DNA from 3 places in the Pseudomonas sp. ASL4 genome. Region 3 is predicted to be linked to each of the others. Evidence: predicted binding sites of a transcription regulator. Region 3 holds the regulator's gene; each other region holds the start of a gene.
The links. Region 3 encodes FliA, which starts transcription of late flagellar genes. Its sites were predicted from a motif close to CTAAAGTTTNNNNNNNNNNNGCCGNTAA; they were not measured.
Positions count from the first base shown of each region.

Region 1: the regulator FliA is predicted to act here: its motif matches at 2,077-2,104, upstream of AC1MEW_RS18100 (methyl-accepting chemotaxis protein).
Region 2: the regulator FliA is predicted to act here: its motif matches at 3,441-3,468, upstream of AC1MEW_RS10940 (methyl-accepting chemotaxis protein).

Region 1 is NZ_CM155280.1:4,020,274-4,025,473, reverse strand. Features, by position in the region: gene AC1MEW_RS18115 (LysR family transcriptional regulator) at 1-91, opposite strand, end outside; gene AC1MEW_RS18110 (aldo/keto reductase) at 211-1,206, shown strand; gene AC1MEW_RS18105 (hypothetical protein) at 1,252-1,770, opposite strand; gene AC1MEW_RS18100 (methyl-accepting chemotaxis protein) at 2,173-4,164, shown strand; gene AC1MEW_RS18095 (DUF411 domain-containing protein) at 4,423-4,869, shown strand; gene AC1MEW_RS18090 (YqaA family protein) at 4,869-5,200, shown strand, end outside.
Region 2 is NZ_CM155280.1:2,414,452-2,419,651, reverse strand. Features, by position in the region: gene AC1MEW_RS10955 (glycerophosphodiester phosphodiesterase) at 1-379, shown strand, start outside; gene AC1MEW_RS10950 (PepSY domain-containing protein) at 597-911, shown strand; gene AC1MEW_RS10945 (hypothetical protein) at 1,141-1,593, opposite strand; gene AC1MEW_RS10940 (methyl-accepting chemotaxis protein) at 1,705-3,327, opposite strand; gene AC1MEW_RS10935 (transporter) at 3,603-4,625, shown strand; gene AC1MEW_RS10930 (inorganic phosphate transporter) at 4,920-5,200, shown strand, end outside.
Region 3 is NZ_CM155280.1:6,300,649-6,305,848, forward strand. Features, by position in the region: gene AC1MEW_RS28855 (chemotaxis protein CheA) at 1-1,077, opposite strand, end outside; gene AC1MEW_RS28860 (protein phosphatase CheZ) at 1,131-1,919, opposite strand; gene AC1MEW_RS28865 (chemotaxis response regulator CheY) at 1,942-2,313, opposite strand; gene fliA (RNA polymerase sigma factor FliA) at 2,482-3,222, opposite strand; gene fleN (flagellar synthesis regulator FleN) at 3,219-4,049, opposite strand; gene flhF (flagellar biosynthesis GTPase FlhF) at 4,166-5,200, opposite strand, start outside.

The DNA.
Region 1 (5,200 bases), 2.3 Mb from region 3:
CACGGGGCATTTGTAGGCTGTCGGCAGCCTTGGCGAAACCGCCCAGTTCGACGATCCGGGTAAACACGCGCATGGCGTTGAGACGGTCCATGGTTCGGGCTCAGTGGGTAATTATTTAGAAATAACGAATAGTGATAGCAGTTTTAGCTGGTTTATCTGGTTTCTGTCGAGGTGAACAATGGTGGCTCACATTTTCAAGGAGCTGATCTCATGCAAACACGTCAACTGGGCAAGAACGGACCGCAAGTGAGCGCCATCGGATTAGGCTGCATGGGCATGACCGATTTCTACACCACCGGCACCGACACCCGCGAAGCCACCGCCACCCTGCACCGGGCGCTGGAGCTCGGCATTAACCTGCTCGACACCGCTGACATGTACGGCCCGCATACCAATGAAGAACTGATTGGCAAAGCCATCGTCGGCAAGCGCGACCAAGTGTTCCTCGCCAGTAAGTTCGGCATCGTTCGCGACCCGGCCAACCCCTCAGCACGGGGTGTCGACGGTCGGCCGGAATACATTCGCAAGTCCATCGACGGCACCCTCAAGCGCCTCGGCGTGGATACCCTGGATTTGTACTATCAGCACCGGATCGACCCGCAAGTAGCCATCGAAGAAACCGTCGGCGCGATGGCCGAGCTGATCAAGGCCGGCAAGGTCCGCTACCTGGGTTTGAGCGAAGCATCGGCCGCCACGCTTGAACGGGCGCACAAGGTGCATCCGATCAGTGCACTGCAAAGTGAATACTCGCTGTGGAGCCGCGATCAGGAAGACAACGGTTGCCTGGCCGCGTGTCAGCGCCTGGGCATCGCTTTTGTCCCGTACAGCCCGCTGGGCCGTGGCTTTCTGACCGGTGCGTTGAAAAGTCCGGACGACTTTGCAGCTGACGACTACCGCCGCTTCAGTCCGCGTTTTCAAGGGGAGAACTTCGGGAAAAACCTGCAACTGGTGCAGCAAGTCGAGGCGCTGGCCGCCGACAAAGGCGTGACTGCCGGGCAACTGGCGTTGGCCTGGGTCCTGGCGCAAGGCGATTACTTGATCCCGATTCCCGGGACCAAGCAACGTAAATACCTGGAGGAAAATGTCGCAGCGCTGGAGGTGAAACTGAGTGCTGGCGAGTTGCAGGCGCTGGAAGCGATATTCCCGGCCAACGCCACCGCGGGCTTGCGCTACCCGGAAGCGGTGATGCAAATGCTCGACCGCTGATCAACCGGTTTCTGGCCCGTTCAACGTATTGAGCGGGTCAGAAGATTACTTGTCCTTCTTCTTGACCGTCGAGCCGTTGGTTTCGCCGTAGGTCTTGAGGTTCTGCAGCACGTAGATTGCTTTTTTGTACTCAGGGACCAGGTAGTTAGCGTACTTGTTGCCCTTGAGGTTGTTGGTCTGGATGTTATCCAGTTGAACGGCAAAGTACTCCAGGGCGTTGAACTTCGCATCGGGGTCGGTCGGAACACCGAATTTATCGAATTTGGAGCCTGCGTTCAGCAACGTCAGGGCGGTCACATCGCCGATGATGCCCTTCTGCTTCAGGTAGGTGCTCATGTTGCTTAACTGCTTGACCGAGATGTTTTCCGGATCGAAGCCCTTGACCTGCTTGAACAATGATTGAGCATCCATTTTCGCCCGGTCGAGCACCAGCGGATTGGTGCCCACCATGGATAGGATCTCTCGCACCTTGGCACTTTGGGTTACTGGTTTGGCATTGGGCGAACCCTGGCGAAGCAGCACTCCCGGTTTGGCAGTCCAGTTGCCGACCAGACCGATAGTCATGACCGTGCTCCTGACAGCGCGACGATATTCCAATGTCCGTGCGACATAAAAAATCCTTGTTTAAGCGAGATGAATGCGCGGAAGTATCGGCGCGATGAGAATGCCTACCTACAAGTATTTCGCCTTTTTACAATTTTTGTACATTTACGATACAAATCACTGAAGCCCCTGTTTCATTGGCCTACACGATATTTTTCATTTTGGTATAGCCGAGGCATCGCTGTCATATCCATCTGATCTTGCTTATTTGTACCAAGACCGTTACTCACCATCCGTCCTCCTAACACCTTTCTTGTACGTCCGTACCTAAAGCTCACCCCAAGCGGGCCGATAAAGCTTCGAAGCCCGCCATTTTCGAAATCCGAATCCCAACAATAAAAACGCAGCACAAGGACCGGTCCCATGCCCGCATTCCGTACCATTCAGGCTCGCTACACGCTGTTTCTGGTCCTGTTCATCCTGCTGCTTTCGGTACTCACGGTGGTGGGTATCAGCCAGTTGGTCGCGCCGAAACTGCGCCATACCGAAGAACAGGTCGCCCTCAACCGCATTGCTGAAGTTGCCGAGCAAATCCAGGGCGAACTGAACAAGGTGCAAGCCCAGCAACGCAGCATCACCCAGACCATACCCCTGCTCGACAGCGCCGCCATTGATACGGTGCTGCCCGGTTTGGTGGACCAGTACGGCGAGCTGAAAGTGTTTGGTGGCGGGATCTGGCCTTTGCCCGGCCAACGTGAAGCGGGACGCAACAAGTTCAGCACCTTCTGGCACCGTGACAGCTCCGGCAAACTGGCCGTCAACACCTTCTGGAACAGCGACGCCGCGCCCAACTACTACGACCAGAGCTGGTACAAGGGCGGCATGCAAACCCCGCGCGGTCAGTGCGCGTGGGCTGCCGCCTATAAGGATGACGCCAGTGCCGAGCCGCGCACCAACTGCGCGATGGCCATTCAGAAAAATGGCGTGGCCTACGGTGTGTCGACCATCGACGTGACCCTGGGCTTCTTCAACGATCTGATCGCACGCAAGGAAAAAGACCTCGGTGCCGAAATGCTGATCGTCGAAGCCGACGGCAAAATCATCAGCAACAGCTCACGCATCAGCGGGCCGGTCGTGCTGAAGAACATCAGCGAACTGGCCGGCAACTCGCCGTTCGCCAGCCAGGTCAAGGCGGGCCTGCAAAACCGCGACCAGGCGCAGCGGGTCGAATTCGACAACAACGGCGAAGCCAGCACCTTCTTTATGCGCCCGATCGAAGGCACGCCGTGGTTCCTCGCGACTGCCCTGCCGACCAAGCTGATCACCGCTCAACGTGACGATGTATTGAACACCTTGAGCCTGTTGCAGATTCCGATGGTGATTCTGTTGGTTCTGCTGCAGATCTACGCGATTCGCCAACTGATTCATCGCATGAAAATCCTCAAGGCCAACATCGATGCACTGTCTGCCGGCGATGCCGACCTGACCAAGCGCATCACCATCCGTGCCGAGGATGAACTGGGCGCCATCGGCCACTCGGTCAACGCCTTCATCATCTACTTGCAGAACATGATTGGCGAAGTCACCCAAGCCACCGGCGCCATGGCTTCGGGTCTGGACAACCTGCAACGCACTTCCGCGCACACCAGTCAGATTCTGGTGCGTCACGCCTCGGAAACCGATCAGACCGTTACTGCCATCACCGAAATGAGCTCCACCGCCGACAGTGTCGCGCAGAACGCCGCTGAAACTGCTGCTTTCACCCAGCGCGCCAGCGAACACGCGGATCGCTCGCGGGTTGTGGTCGGCGAAGCTTCCAGCAGTGTCGTGGCGCTGATTGATGAAGTGGCCAGCGCCACCCACAAAGTTGAAAACATGCAGCAGGACGCACAACGGATTACCGAGATTCTCGGGGTGATCGGCGCGATTGCCGGGCAAACCAACCTGTTGGCGCTCAACGCGGCAATTGAAGCGGCACGCGCCGGTGAACAGGGCCGGGGCTTTGCGGTGGTGGCCGATGAAGTCCGCGCCCTCGCCGCCCGGACCCAGGCCAGCACCTCGGAAATCAACGAAATGCTCAAACGCCTGACCCAAGGCGTGAGCTCTTCGGTGGCGGCCATGGAAAACACCCAGGCCAGCTGCCAATCCGCTGCGGATGCCACAGCGCGGGTCAACTCCGGCCTGGATGAAATGGCCGGCTCCGTCAGCCATATCAACAGCCTGAGCACCCAGATTGCGACCGCCGCCGAGCAGCAAAGCGCCGTGACCGAAGAGATCAACCGCAGCATGGTACAGATCCGCCATATGGTTGATGAGTTGGTTAAAAGCGGTCATGCCAGTGAACTCAACACTCAGCAGTTGCTGGAAGCGAATAGCCGGGTGAGCGCGATCATGGGGCGGTTCAAGGTTCGTTAACCCTTTAGCTGACTGACGAAGCTCCCTGTGGCGAGGGAGCTTGCTCCCGCTGGGCTGCGAAGCGGCCCCTCTTCAGACAGATCCTGCACTCAGATCTTGCGACGGTTGCGCCGCCGAACGGGAGCAAGCTCCCTCGCCACAGAAAGCCTCGTACATCACACCATCCTGCATTACTTCGAAACACTCTCGCCCCTCTTTGTTGGTTAAAGTAGTCAAAATGCCTCTTTTTTTGACCGCCCTCCGAGTCGAGATCCTCCCATGCGAACCCATCTGCGTCTGATCGCCCTAAGCGCCCTGTTTATCTCCTCCCTGGCCCAGGCCGCCGATCTGATCCCCATCGAAGTACACCGTGATGCCAATTGTAGTTGCTGCAAAAAATGGATCAGCCACCTCGAAGCCAACGGCTTCAAGGTCGAGGATCACGTCGAAGCCAACATGAGCGAGTTCAAGCAGCAGCACGGCGTGCCGCCACGCCTGGCGTCCTGCCACACGGCGCTGATCAACGGCAAGTTCGTCGAGGGTCATGTGCCGGCCGAGCAAGTGCTGGCCCTGAGCAAGCGTGACGATCTGCTGGGTGTGGCGGCTCCCGGCATGCCGATGGGCTCGCCCGGTATGGAAATGGATGGCATGAGCGACGCCTATCAAGTCATCGGCCTGACCAAGACCGGCACCGACGTGGTGGTGGCGGACTACCCCGCCCATTGATGTTCGGCGCGTACATCGGGCTTTTTTTTGCGGCGTTCGGTGCGGCGACGCTGCTGCCGTTGCAGTCCGAAGCGGTGCTGGTGGGGTTGTTAATCAGCGATCGTTACTGGATCTGGGCACTGTTGGCGGTCGCGACCCTGGGCAATGTCCTCGGCTCATTGCTGAACTGGTGGCTGGGACGTGGCATCGAGCGCTTTCGCGAGCGGCGCTGGTTTCCGGTCAGCCCCCGGCATCTTGAAACGGCCCGAAAGCATTATCAGCGCTACGGTCATTGGTCGTTGCTGCTCAGTTGGGTGCCTGTGATCGGTGATCCGCTAACCCTGGTGGCTGG
Region 2 (5,200 bases), 3.6 Mb from region 3:
AGTGACCTTCGTGGAGTCCGGCGACAAGGACAAAGCCACTTACTACGCCAAGCAAGAGCCGAAAAGCAAAGCCGAATTCCAGCAATGGATCGAGTACGCCAAGGCCCAGGGCGCAATCGGCACCGGCCCTTCGGCGGCGCTGACCAAGGGCGGCGATCAGAGCTATTCGGATCTGGTGCAACCCTGGATGAACCAGTACACCCACGATCAGGGCATGCTGGTGCACGTCTACACGGTCGACGATGCCGTGGATTACCAGAAGGTGATGGACGCCGGCGTCGACGGCATCTTCACCAACCGCGCCAGCGAACTGCTGAAGTTCTACAAACGGCCAGCCGCTGGCACCGTGGCGCAATTGCTGCAGAACAACGGCTACTGATCGGCACCTGACGCGACACCGCGTCAACTTCTTCGCGAGCAAACCCGCTCCCACACTGGATCGCAGTCGTTCACAGACTCTGTGTATGCAGGCGATCCAATGTGGGAGCGGGCTTGCTCGCGAATGCTTTTCAGCAGCCGAGGGGTAATTAAGGGTGAATTAAGTTGCGCTGGCTAACCTGAGCCCACTTAAACAGCTCACCCAAGGAAAGAACCTCATGAAAACCCTGACTGCCCTGTTCGCCGCCGCTGCCCTGACCGTTACTGCGGGTCTGGCCCAGGCTGACGTTCGCCCGGACTTGATTCCGGGGCTGCTCAAGGCCGGCACTATCATGGACCTGGAAAAACTCAACCAGGCCGCCCTCGCCCAGCACCCAGGCACTACGGCGGCGAACATCACCGACACCGAGCTTGAGCAGAAGGCTAACGCTTACGTCTATCAGGTAGAAATCCGCGATGCTAAAGGCGTGAAGTGGGACGTGGACCTGGACGCCAAGACCGGCCAGGTGCTGAGCAACAAACAGGACAAGTAATCACCGCAATCCCTGTAGGAGCGAAGCTTGCTCGCGAAGACGGCAGCACATTCAACATTGATGTGACAGACACACCGCTTTCGCGAGCAAGCTTCGCTCGTACACGTTTTTTGATAACGCACGATCTTCGGGTCGTGCGTTTTTTTGTGCCTGCGTGCGCCAGGGGTCACTAGAATCCGTTCGCGGCGCAGAACGGCACGTTGTTTACCTTCAGCCTGCCGACAGTGGATTAAGCAGTAGTACTGACCATCGACCCGGAAGTGCTGCTGCCTTCGTCTTGTAACGCCTGCACCAACGCCGAGGTGGCGGTTTCCAAAGAGCCCGAGGTGGCTGAGAGCTGCGACTGCGCGGCGGCAACAGCGGCGGCTTTGGCATCGGGGCTTTCTTGCTTGGCCTGAGCCGCTTGCAGTTGCTGCTGTTGTTCCTGCAATTGCTTTTGCAGTTCGGCGATCTGCTTGCGCAGCTCTTTTACGGCATCGGAATCGGTGCTGCTGCTCGAACTGCTACTGTCGCCAGCCGGCGCGGCGCCGCCAGCAGAAGCCTTGGTGCTATCGCTGGAAGTTGTGGTGCTGGAGGTGGTGGAGGTTGCTGACGTACTGTCGTCAGTGCTGCCGTTGATCGAGGTTTGGCTCGTCGGCGTCGAGAGGGTTTGGTTGATCGAAACAGAGGTGATGCTGACCATGGGGCTTATCCTATTTGGGTTCAGGTTAAATCCATCATCGACATCGTTTAGCCGGACTTGAGATCAACTGTGTACCGACTCGGTAAGCAAGCCGGTACACAGCCTTTTCGGTTACGCGCTCAGGCGCGACGTCACTTCATTCAACTGCCCCGACAACCCGTGCAGGTTGTGGCTCGCCGCTTCAGTGCGCTGCACGTGGTCCAGGTTGGTACTGGCGATGCTGGTGATCTCGGTCAGGTTGCGCGAGATGTCTTCGGCCACCGACGTTTGCTCTTCGGCCGCCGTGGCGATCTGGCGGTTCATGTCGCGGATGGCTTCCACGGCATGGGTGATGCGCTCCAGCATGGCGCCGGCCTGCGTCACTTGCTCGACACTTTCTTCGCTGCGCGATTGACCGCTTTCAATCGCCTGGGCCGCGTCCACCGCGCCGGTTTGCACGGTCTGGATGATCTGGTTGATTTCGATGATCGACGCCGCCGTGCGCTGGGCCAGGCTGCGGACTTCATCGGCCACCACTGCGAAACCGCGTCCGGCTTCACCGGCGCGGGCCGCTTCGATCGCCGCGTTCAGCGCCAGCAAATTGGTCTGCTCGGCGATGCCGCGAATCACTTCCAGCACCTTGCCGATACGCCCGCTGTCGGTTTCCAGACGACGGATCACAGTGGCGGTGTTGGCGATCTCGCCGCGCATTTGAGTGATGGTGTGAATGGTGCCCTGCATGACTTTTTCGCCCTGCTGGGCGGACTGGTCGGCATCATCGGCCGCGCGTGCTGCGTCCGCTGCATGACGAGCAACTTCCTGCGCGGTGGCAGACATTTCGTTCATCGCCGTGGCTACCTGATCGGTGCGGTTGAACTGCTCGTTGGTGCCGTTGGCCATCAACGTGGCGATGGAGTTCAGCTCGCCGCTGGCGCTGTCCAGGTCCGACGCACTGCGCTGCAAACGGGTGAAGGTTTCGGCAAGGAAATCGCGCAAGGTGTTGGCGGCCATCGCCAGTTTACCCAACTCGTCTTCACGGCTGCTGGCCACGCGTTCGGCGAATTTGCCCTGGCTGAGTTGTGCCACGTAGTCGATCAGTTTGCGAATCGGGTCCACCAGGTTTCGGTTGATCAGCCACAAGCTCAACAGCCCGATCAGCAGCCCGGACGCGAGCATCACGATGATCCCCAACAACACCGTGCGATCGGCACTGGCGCTGATCAATGCCGACTGCTCGGTGCCGTGCTTGCGCAGCTCGCCGACCAACTCGCTCATCTGATCGCTGGTGGCGCGGTCCATACCCTTGACCGCGTTGTCGCCAGCGGCTGGATCGGCACCGGCAGCAACATAGGCATCACGACCTTTCTGATAGGCGTTGCCCAACTGACGATGTTCGTCACGCAGGCGTTCGATGCTGCTCTTGAGTTGGCTATCCAGACCTTTCTGCCCGACCAGTTCGCCGAGAATGCCCTGCACGTCGCGCTGACGGTCCTCGAATTGCTGCCAGTATTTGTCCAGGTCCGCCGGCTGTTTGCCGCGCAGCAGAACGTTTTTCCACTCCTGAACCTGCACCTTGAATTGCAGGTTGGCTTCATCGATCAATTGCGACGTGCGCAGTGGGCCGTCGATCAGGTTGGCGTAACTTTGGACGCCACTGGACAGGAAGTGAAAGCAGGCCAAAGCGATCAGCAACATCGCCAACAGACTGCCGCTCAGCAACGCGAGGATTTGGGCTCTCAGGGATTTTTGCAGCATCGAGTGATACTCATGACAGGAAAGAAGCACGCCTGATTGGGCGTGAAAGACGTCCAAACTTCCCTGTCTGCAATCTCGGCTCGTGGCCAAAGCCGCGCAACCTAACACCTGCGTCATCGGCGTGCCAGAGCGCTTCTTGAATCAATCCCGACCATCGGTAACGCACACGTTTGCGTCGCCGTGCAACTGTCACAAAACCGTCAAAACTCCTTGCGATGATGCGGCCCAAGTGAACCTGTGAACCCGCGACAGGCGCTTCCTCTCAGCGAGACCTCATGAACCACAGCATCGACCAAAGCCATCGCGACACTGACTTGTTCGGCCTGCTTTACGGCTTCCGTTTTCGTCCCGGTGAGCGCGGCCGGGAGATCGACTCGGCCGAAGCCCTGCGATGCTTGCAACACACCGAAGACAACGACGAATTCCTCTGGCTGCACCTGAACCTGGCCCACGCCGCGTGCGAGCGCTGGATGAAAAGCCATCTGGAATTGCCCGAGGAGTTTTTCGAGGCGCTGCACGAAGGTTCGCGCTCGACCCGCATCGAGCATGTCGATTCGGCGTTGCTGGCGGTGGTCAACGACGTGGTGTTCAACCTCAGCAGCATGGTGTCTTCGGATGTCTCGACGCTATGGGTCTGCGCCCGCAGCAAGCTGATCATCAGCGCGCGATTGCAACCGTTGCACTCGGTGGACAAGCTGCGTTCTTCGGTGAAGGCCGGGGAATGCTTTCGCTCACCGCTGGAGTTGCTGGTGCACCTGCTGCGCGATCAGGGCGAAGTGCTGACGCAGATCGTGCGCAAGACCAGCCAGAGTGTCGATCAGATCGAAGATGAGTTGCTGTCTTCGCGGCTGTCGACCAACCGTGCTGAGCTGGGCGCCAATCGCCGGGTACTGGTGCGGTTGCAGCGGTTGTTGGCACTTGAACCGGGGTCGCTATTGCGCCTGCTCAACCGTCCGCCGCAATGGTTGCAGAAGGAGGACGTCAAGGAGCTGCGCAAGTCCACCGAGGAGTTTGCGCTGATCATCAACGACCTCACGGCCCTCGGTGAACGGATCAAGCTGTTGCAGGAAGAAATCGCGGCCAACCTCAACGAACAGAGCAACCGCACGTTGTTCACCCTGACGGTGGTGACAGTGCTGGCATTGCCGATCAACATCATTGCCGGTTTTTTTGGCATGAACGTCGGCGGGATACCGCTCTCGGGCGACCCGGAAGGGTTCTGGATTCTGGTGGCATTGGTCGCGACGTTTACCGTGCTGGCCGGGCGCTGGGCGTTTCGCAAGCGCCAGGATTATTGAGTCACCTTTTTTGATTCACCGCGATCCCTTGTGGCGAGGGAGCTTGCTCCCGCTGGGTTGCGAAGCGACCCCCAGCACTCTCCCAGGCAAACCGTGCCAGCAGGATTAGCGACTGCTTCGCAGCCGAGCGGGAGCAAGCTCCCTCGCCACAGGTCGTGCCTTGCCTGTAGATCAGTAGTGGATTCCGATCAACGGAAATGCAAAAGAAACCCAAACCCTGACCCACCGCAGTCTCTCTGTCATATTTTGAAACGATCATGGGCGATACTCCTTCCTCACTCAGGATTGTCCGTGATGGCTACTCCTTCCTTGTCCGCTGGTCAGGCGCCTGCCCGCAGCGCCAGACCGCACTTCGATAAAAAACCCGGCCTGTTCACCTTCGTGATTTTCTTCGGGGTGCTGGCCAGCGGGTTGTTGTTCACCGCCTACAGCCTGATGCACGACATGCACGAACTCGGCACGGTGGTAACCACCTGGACACCGTTTCTGCTGCTGGGCGTGGCGCTGCTGATCGCCCTCGGTTTTGAATTCGTCAACGGCTTCCACGACACCGCCAACGCGGTGGCCACGGTGAT
Region 3 (5,200 bases):
GGCTTCGCTGGCCGGTTTTTCCGGTGGCGGTGCCGCCGGTGCGGCGCGAGCAGGTGCCGGAGCAGCCGCAGCCGCCGGTTTCGGCGCTTCAGCTTTAGGCTCAGGGGCTTTAGCCGCAGGTTTCGCGGCAGCGGCAGGCGCCTTGGCGACTGGCGCGGAAACCACTGCCCCGGTGCCGACTTCGGTGAACTTGCCTTTACCGTGTAACTCGTCGAGCAGCGATTCGAACTCGTGATCGGAAATCAGATCACCGCCGGCCGCTTTAGCGGTTGGCGCCGCCGGGGCCGGTGCCGAGGCAATGGCCGATTCCAGCGCGTCCACAGCAAAGTTGCCCTTGCCGTGCAGTTGATCGAGCAGTGCTTCGAATTCGTCGTCGGTGATGTCCGAACTGTCGCCCGGCGCTTTCGGGGCAGCCGGGGCAGCAGGCGCGGCCACGGCATCGACCGCGAACTGGCCTTTGCCATGCAGCTGATCGAGCAACGACTCGAACTCGGCGTCGGTGATTTCGTCGCTGGCCGATGCATCGGCGGCCGGTGCAGGAGCAGCCGCCGGGGCCTCGGCCTGAGCCTTGACGGCATTCAGCGAGTCCAGCAGTTGTTCGAATTCGTTATCGGTAATGTCGCCCGACTCGCTTTCAGCGGCCGGTTCTTCCACCGCGTCAGCAACCGGAGCCGCTGCATCGGCGCTTTGCGGCTCGGCCAGACGGGCCAGTGCCGCAAGCAATTCTGGAGTGGCAGCCGTGATCGGACTGCGTTCGCGGACTTCGGTGAACATGCCGTTCACTGCGTCCAGCGCTTCGAGAACCACGTCCATCAGTTCCGAGTCGACGCGTCGTTCACCCTTGCGCAGGATGTCGAACACGTTCTCGGCGATGTGACAGCACTCCACCAGCTCATTGAGCTGGAGGAAGCCGGCGCCCCCTTTTACAGTGTGGAAACCGCGAAAAATTGCATTGAGCAAGTCCGCATCATCCGGTCGGCTTTCCAGCTCAACCAGTTGTTCGGACAGCTGCTCTAGAATCTCGCCGGCCTCAACCAGGAAATCCTGAAGGATCTCTTCATCGGCGCCGAAGCTCATTAAGGGGGTGCTCCTAAGGTCTAAAAACCTAAAAAACCTGAAATTCTAAAACTCTAAAATCCTAGGCTGGATAACAAATCGTCCACATCGTCCTGACCGGACACAACATCTTCTCTTTTATCGGCATGAATCTGCGGACCTTCACCCTGAGAGAGATGTTTTTGCGGATCTTTTTCAGCCAGCATCGCTTCACGGTCATGTTCGATACCCGCAAAGCGGTCTACCTGACTGGCCATGAGCACGAGCTTGAGCAGGTTACTTTCAACTTCGGTGACCAATTGGGTCACGCGCTTGATCACTTGACCGGTGAGGTCCTGGTAATCCTGAGCCAGCAGAATGTCGTTCAGGTTGCTCGACACCACGCGATTGTCTTCGCTGCTGCGTGTCAGGAAACCGTCGACCCGCCGCGCCAGCTCACGGAACTCTTCAGCCCCGACTTCGCGACGCATGAACCGTCCCCAGTCGGTGCTCAACGCCTGGGCTTCATTGCTCAGGCCGTTGACCAGCGGCGTGGCGTTTTCCACCAGGTCCATGGTGCGGTTGGCTGCGGCCTCGGTCAGCTTGACCACATAACCCAGACGCTCGGTGGCGTCCGTGATCTGCGAAACTTCCTCGGCTTGCGGCATGTGCGGGTCAATCTGAAAATTGACGATCGCGCTATGCAGCTCACGAGTGAGCTTGCCCACTTCCTGGTACAGGCCGCGGTCACGGGTCTGATTGAGCTCATGGATCAGTTGCACAGCGTCGCCAAACTTGCCTTTTTCAAGGCTGTCGACCAGTTCGCGGGCATGTTTTTTCAGGGTCGACTCAAAGTCGCCCTGTGAAGATTCGTTATGGTCCATAGCTCCCCCGTGGCGCAGTTTCTCAACCGATGCGTTCGAAAATCTTCTCGATTTTGTCTTTCAACGCCTGGGCCGTGAAGGGTTTGACCACATAGCCGTTTACACCGGCCTGGGCCGCTTCGATGATTTGCTCGCGCTTGGCTTCAGCAGTCACCATCAGCACCGGCAGGTGCTTGAGTCTTTCATCGGCGCGCACGTGGCGCAGCAGATCGATACCGGTCATGCCAGGCATGTTCCAGTCCGTTACCAGAAAGTCGATGCTGCCGCTGTTGAGAACCGGAATGGCAGTGATGCCATCGTCAGCCTCGACCGTGTTGGTGAACCCAAGGTCACGCAACAGGTTTTTAATGATCCGCCGCATCGTTGAGAAGTCATCAACGATGAGGATTTTCATGTTCTTGTCCAATTCGACCTCCAAGCAGTCTTAAACGCGCCCAGCACCTGGACACGCCACTTCAATCAATCCGGCAAAGCACTCAAATGACTGTCTGGAGCACAACAGATCGAGACCGCTGCAGTTCAACACCACACCAGCCTCGTTCGCAGTGCCCCCACACTGCCTTCAGCGCGCTCGCCACTCCCCCAAACGCCCCCGCAAACGGGCCGCGCACTGGCTGTGTAACTGGCTGACACGCGATTCGCTGACCCCCAGGACCTCACCGATTTCCTTGAGGTTCAGCTCTTCGTCGTAGTACAGCGCCAACACCAGTCGCTCACGCTCCGGCAAATTGGCAATCGCGTCCGCCAACGCAGCCTGGAAACGTTCATCTTCCAGATCGCGTGACGGCTCCAGATGAGCACTGGCGCCGTCCTCATGCAGCCCTTCGTGTTCGCCGTCCTGCAACAGGTCGTCGAAACTGAACAGGCGGCTGCCCAAGGTGTCGTTCAAAATCCCGTAATAATCGTCGAGACTCAATTGGAGTTCGGCCGCAACCTCGTGATCTTTAGCGTCACGGCCGGTTTTAGCTTCAATCGAGCGAATTGCGTCGCTGACCATGCGGGTATTGCGGTGGACCGAACGTGGCGCCCAGTCCCCTTTGCGTACTTCATCGAGCATCGCGCCGCGGATTCGAATGCCCGCGTACGTCTCGAAACTCGCGCCTTTGCTGGCGTCGTATTTGGTCGATACTTCGAGCAGGCCGATCATCCCGGCCTGGATCAGGTCTTCCACCTGAACACTGGCCGGCAAACGTGCCAGCAAGTGGTAAGCAATGCGTTTAACCAGTGGCGCGTAACGCTCGATCAGCTCGTACTGCGAGTCACGTGCCGACTTCTTGTAGAGGTTGTAGCCACTGGCTGTCATAGGACGGGTCCTGCGGTCTGTTGCACGAGACGCTCGACGAAAAATTCCAGATGCCCGCGCGGGTTGGCCGGCAGTGGCCAGGTGTCGACCTTCTGTGCAATCGCCTTGAACGCCAGGGCGCACTTGGAGCGCGGGAAGGCTTCGTAGACGGCACGTTGCTTCTGCACGGCCTTGCGCACGCTTTCGTCGTAAGGCACGGCGCCGACGTATTGTAAGGCGACGTCGAGGAAGCGGTCCGTGACCTTGGTCAACTTGGCGAACAGGTTGCGACCTTCTTGCGGGCTCTGGGCCATATTGGCCAGGACGCGGAAGCGGTTCATGCCGTAATCGCGATTCAGCAGTTTGATCAGCGCGTAGGCGTCGGTGATGGAGGTCGGCTCATCGCAGACCACCAGCAACACTTCCTGGGCGGCGCGGACAAAACTGACTACCGAGTCACCAATACCGGCAGCTGTGTCGATCACGAGTACGTCGAGGTTGTCGCCGATATCGCTGAAGGCCTGGATCAGGCCGGCATGTTGGGCCGGGCTCAGATGAACCATGCTCTGGGTACCGGAAGCGGCCGGGACGATGCGAATACCGCCCGGGCCTTGCAACAGAACGTCGCGCAGCTCGCAGCGGCCTTCGATCACGTCGGCCAGGGTACGTTTTGGCGTCAGTCCCAACAGAACGTCGACGTTCGCCAGCCCCAGATCGGCATCCAGCAGCATGACGCGCCGGCCGAGCTCAGCTAGAGCCAGGGACAAGTTCACTGACACGTTAGTCTTCCCGACGCCACCTTTGCCGCCGGTCACCGCGATCACCTGTACGGGATGCATGCTGCCCATGTTATTTCTTTACCTTGTCTTGCATAGACGGAGGCCACATTACTGGCTGCGCGTTCATCAACTGAACAATGCATGGCAGACCATCGATGTAGGTACAAAAACTGTTCATTAGTACCTCAGCCAACCTGCTTGGTCGGGCTGTGGTAAATATCAGCGAACATGTCAGCCATGGCTTCTTCGCTGGGTTCTTCCTGCATTTGCACGCTGACCGCGCGACTGACCAACTGATGACGTCGCGGCAGATGCAAATCATCCGGGATACGCGGACCATCGGTGAGGTAAGCCACCGGCAATTCATGACTGATAGCCAGGCTCAACACCTCGCCCAGACTCGCCGTTTCATCCAGTTTAGTCAGGATGCAGCCAGCGAGCCCGCAACGCTTGTAACTGTGATAAGCGGCGGTTAGAACCTGTTTTTGGCTGGTGGTTGCCAGGACCAGATAATTTTTTGATTTGATGCCACGACCGGCCAGGCTTTCGAGCTGCATGCGCAATGCCGGATCGCTGGCCTGAAGGCCGGCAGTATCGATCAGCACCACGCGTTTACGCAGCAGCGGGTCCAGCGCCTGAACCAGCGACTGGCCCGGATCGACGTGGGTCACCGACACATTAAGAATCCGGCCCAATGTCTTGAGTTGTTCCTGAGCACCGATACGGTAGCTGTCCATGCTCACCAGCGCGATGTTTTGCGCGCCGTACTTGAGCACGTAACGGGCGGCGAGCTTGGCCAGCGTGGTGGTCTTGCCCATGCCGGCAGGGCCGACCATGGCAATCACACCGCCCTCTTCCAGTGGCTCGACTTCCGGTGTGGCAATCATCCGCGCCAAGTGCGCCAGCAACATGCGCCAGGCCTGACGAGGTTCTTCAATATCGGTAATCAGCGCCAGCAGATCGCGCGACAACGGGCCGGACAAGCCGATGCGTTGCAGGCGACGCCACAGGTTCGCCTGGGCCGGACGGCTGCCTTGCAACTGATTCCAGGCCAGGGAGCCGAGTTGCACTTCCATCAGTTCGCGCAGGCTGTTGAGCTCGAAACGCATCGAATCGAAGGCCCGTGGGTCAACGCCGCCGGAGGCTTGCGCAGGCGCCGGTGCCTGACGACGCGGCGCGGCGTAAGTCGGCTCAACCAATGGCTCGGCAGCGGTCAACGG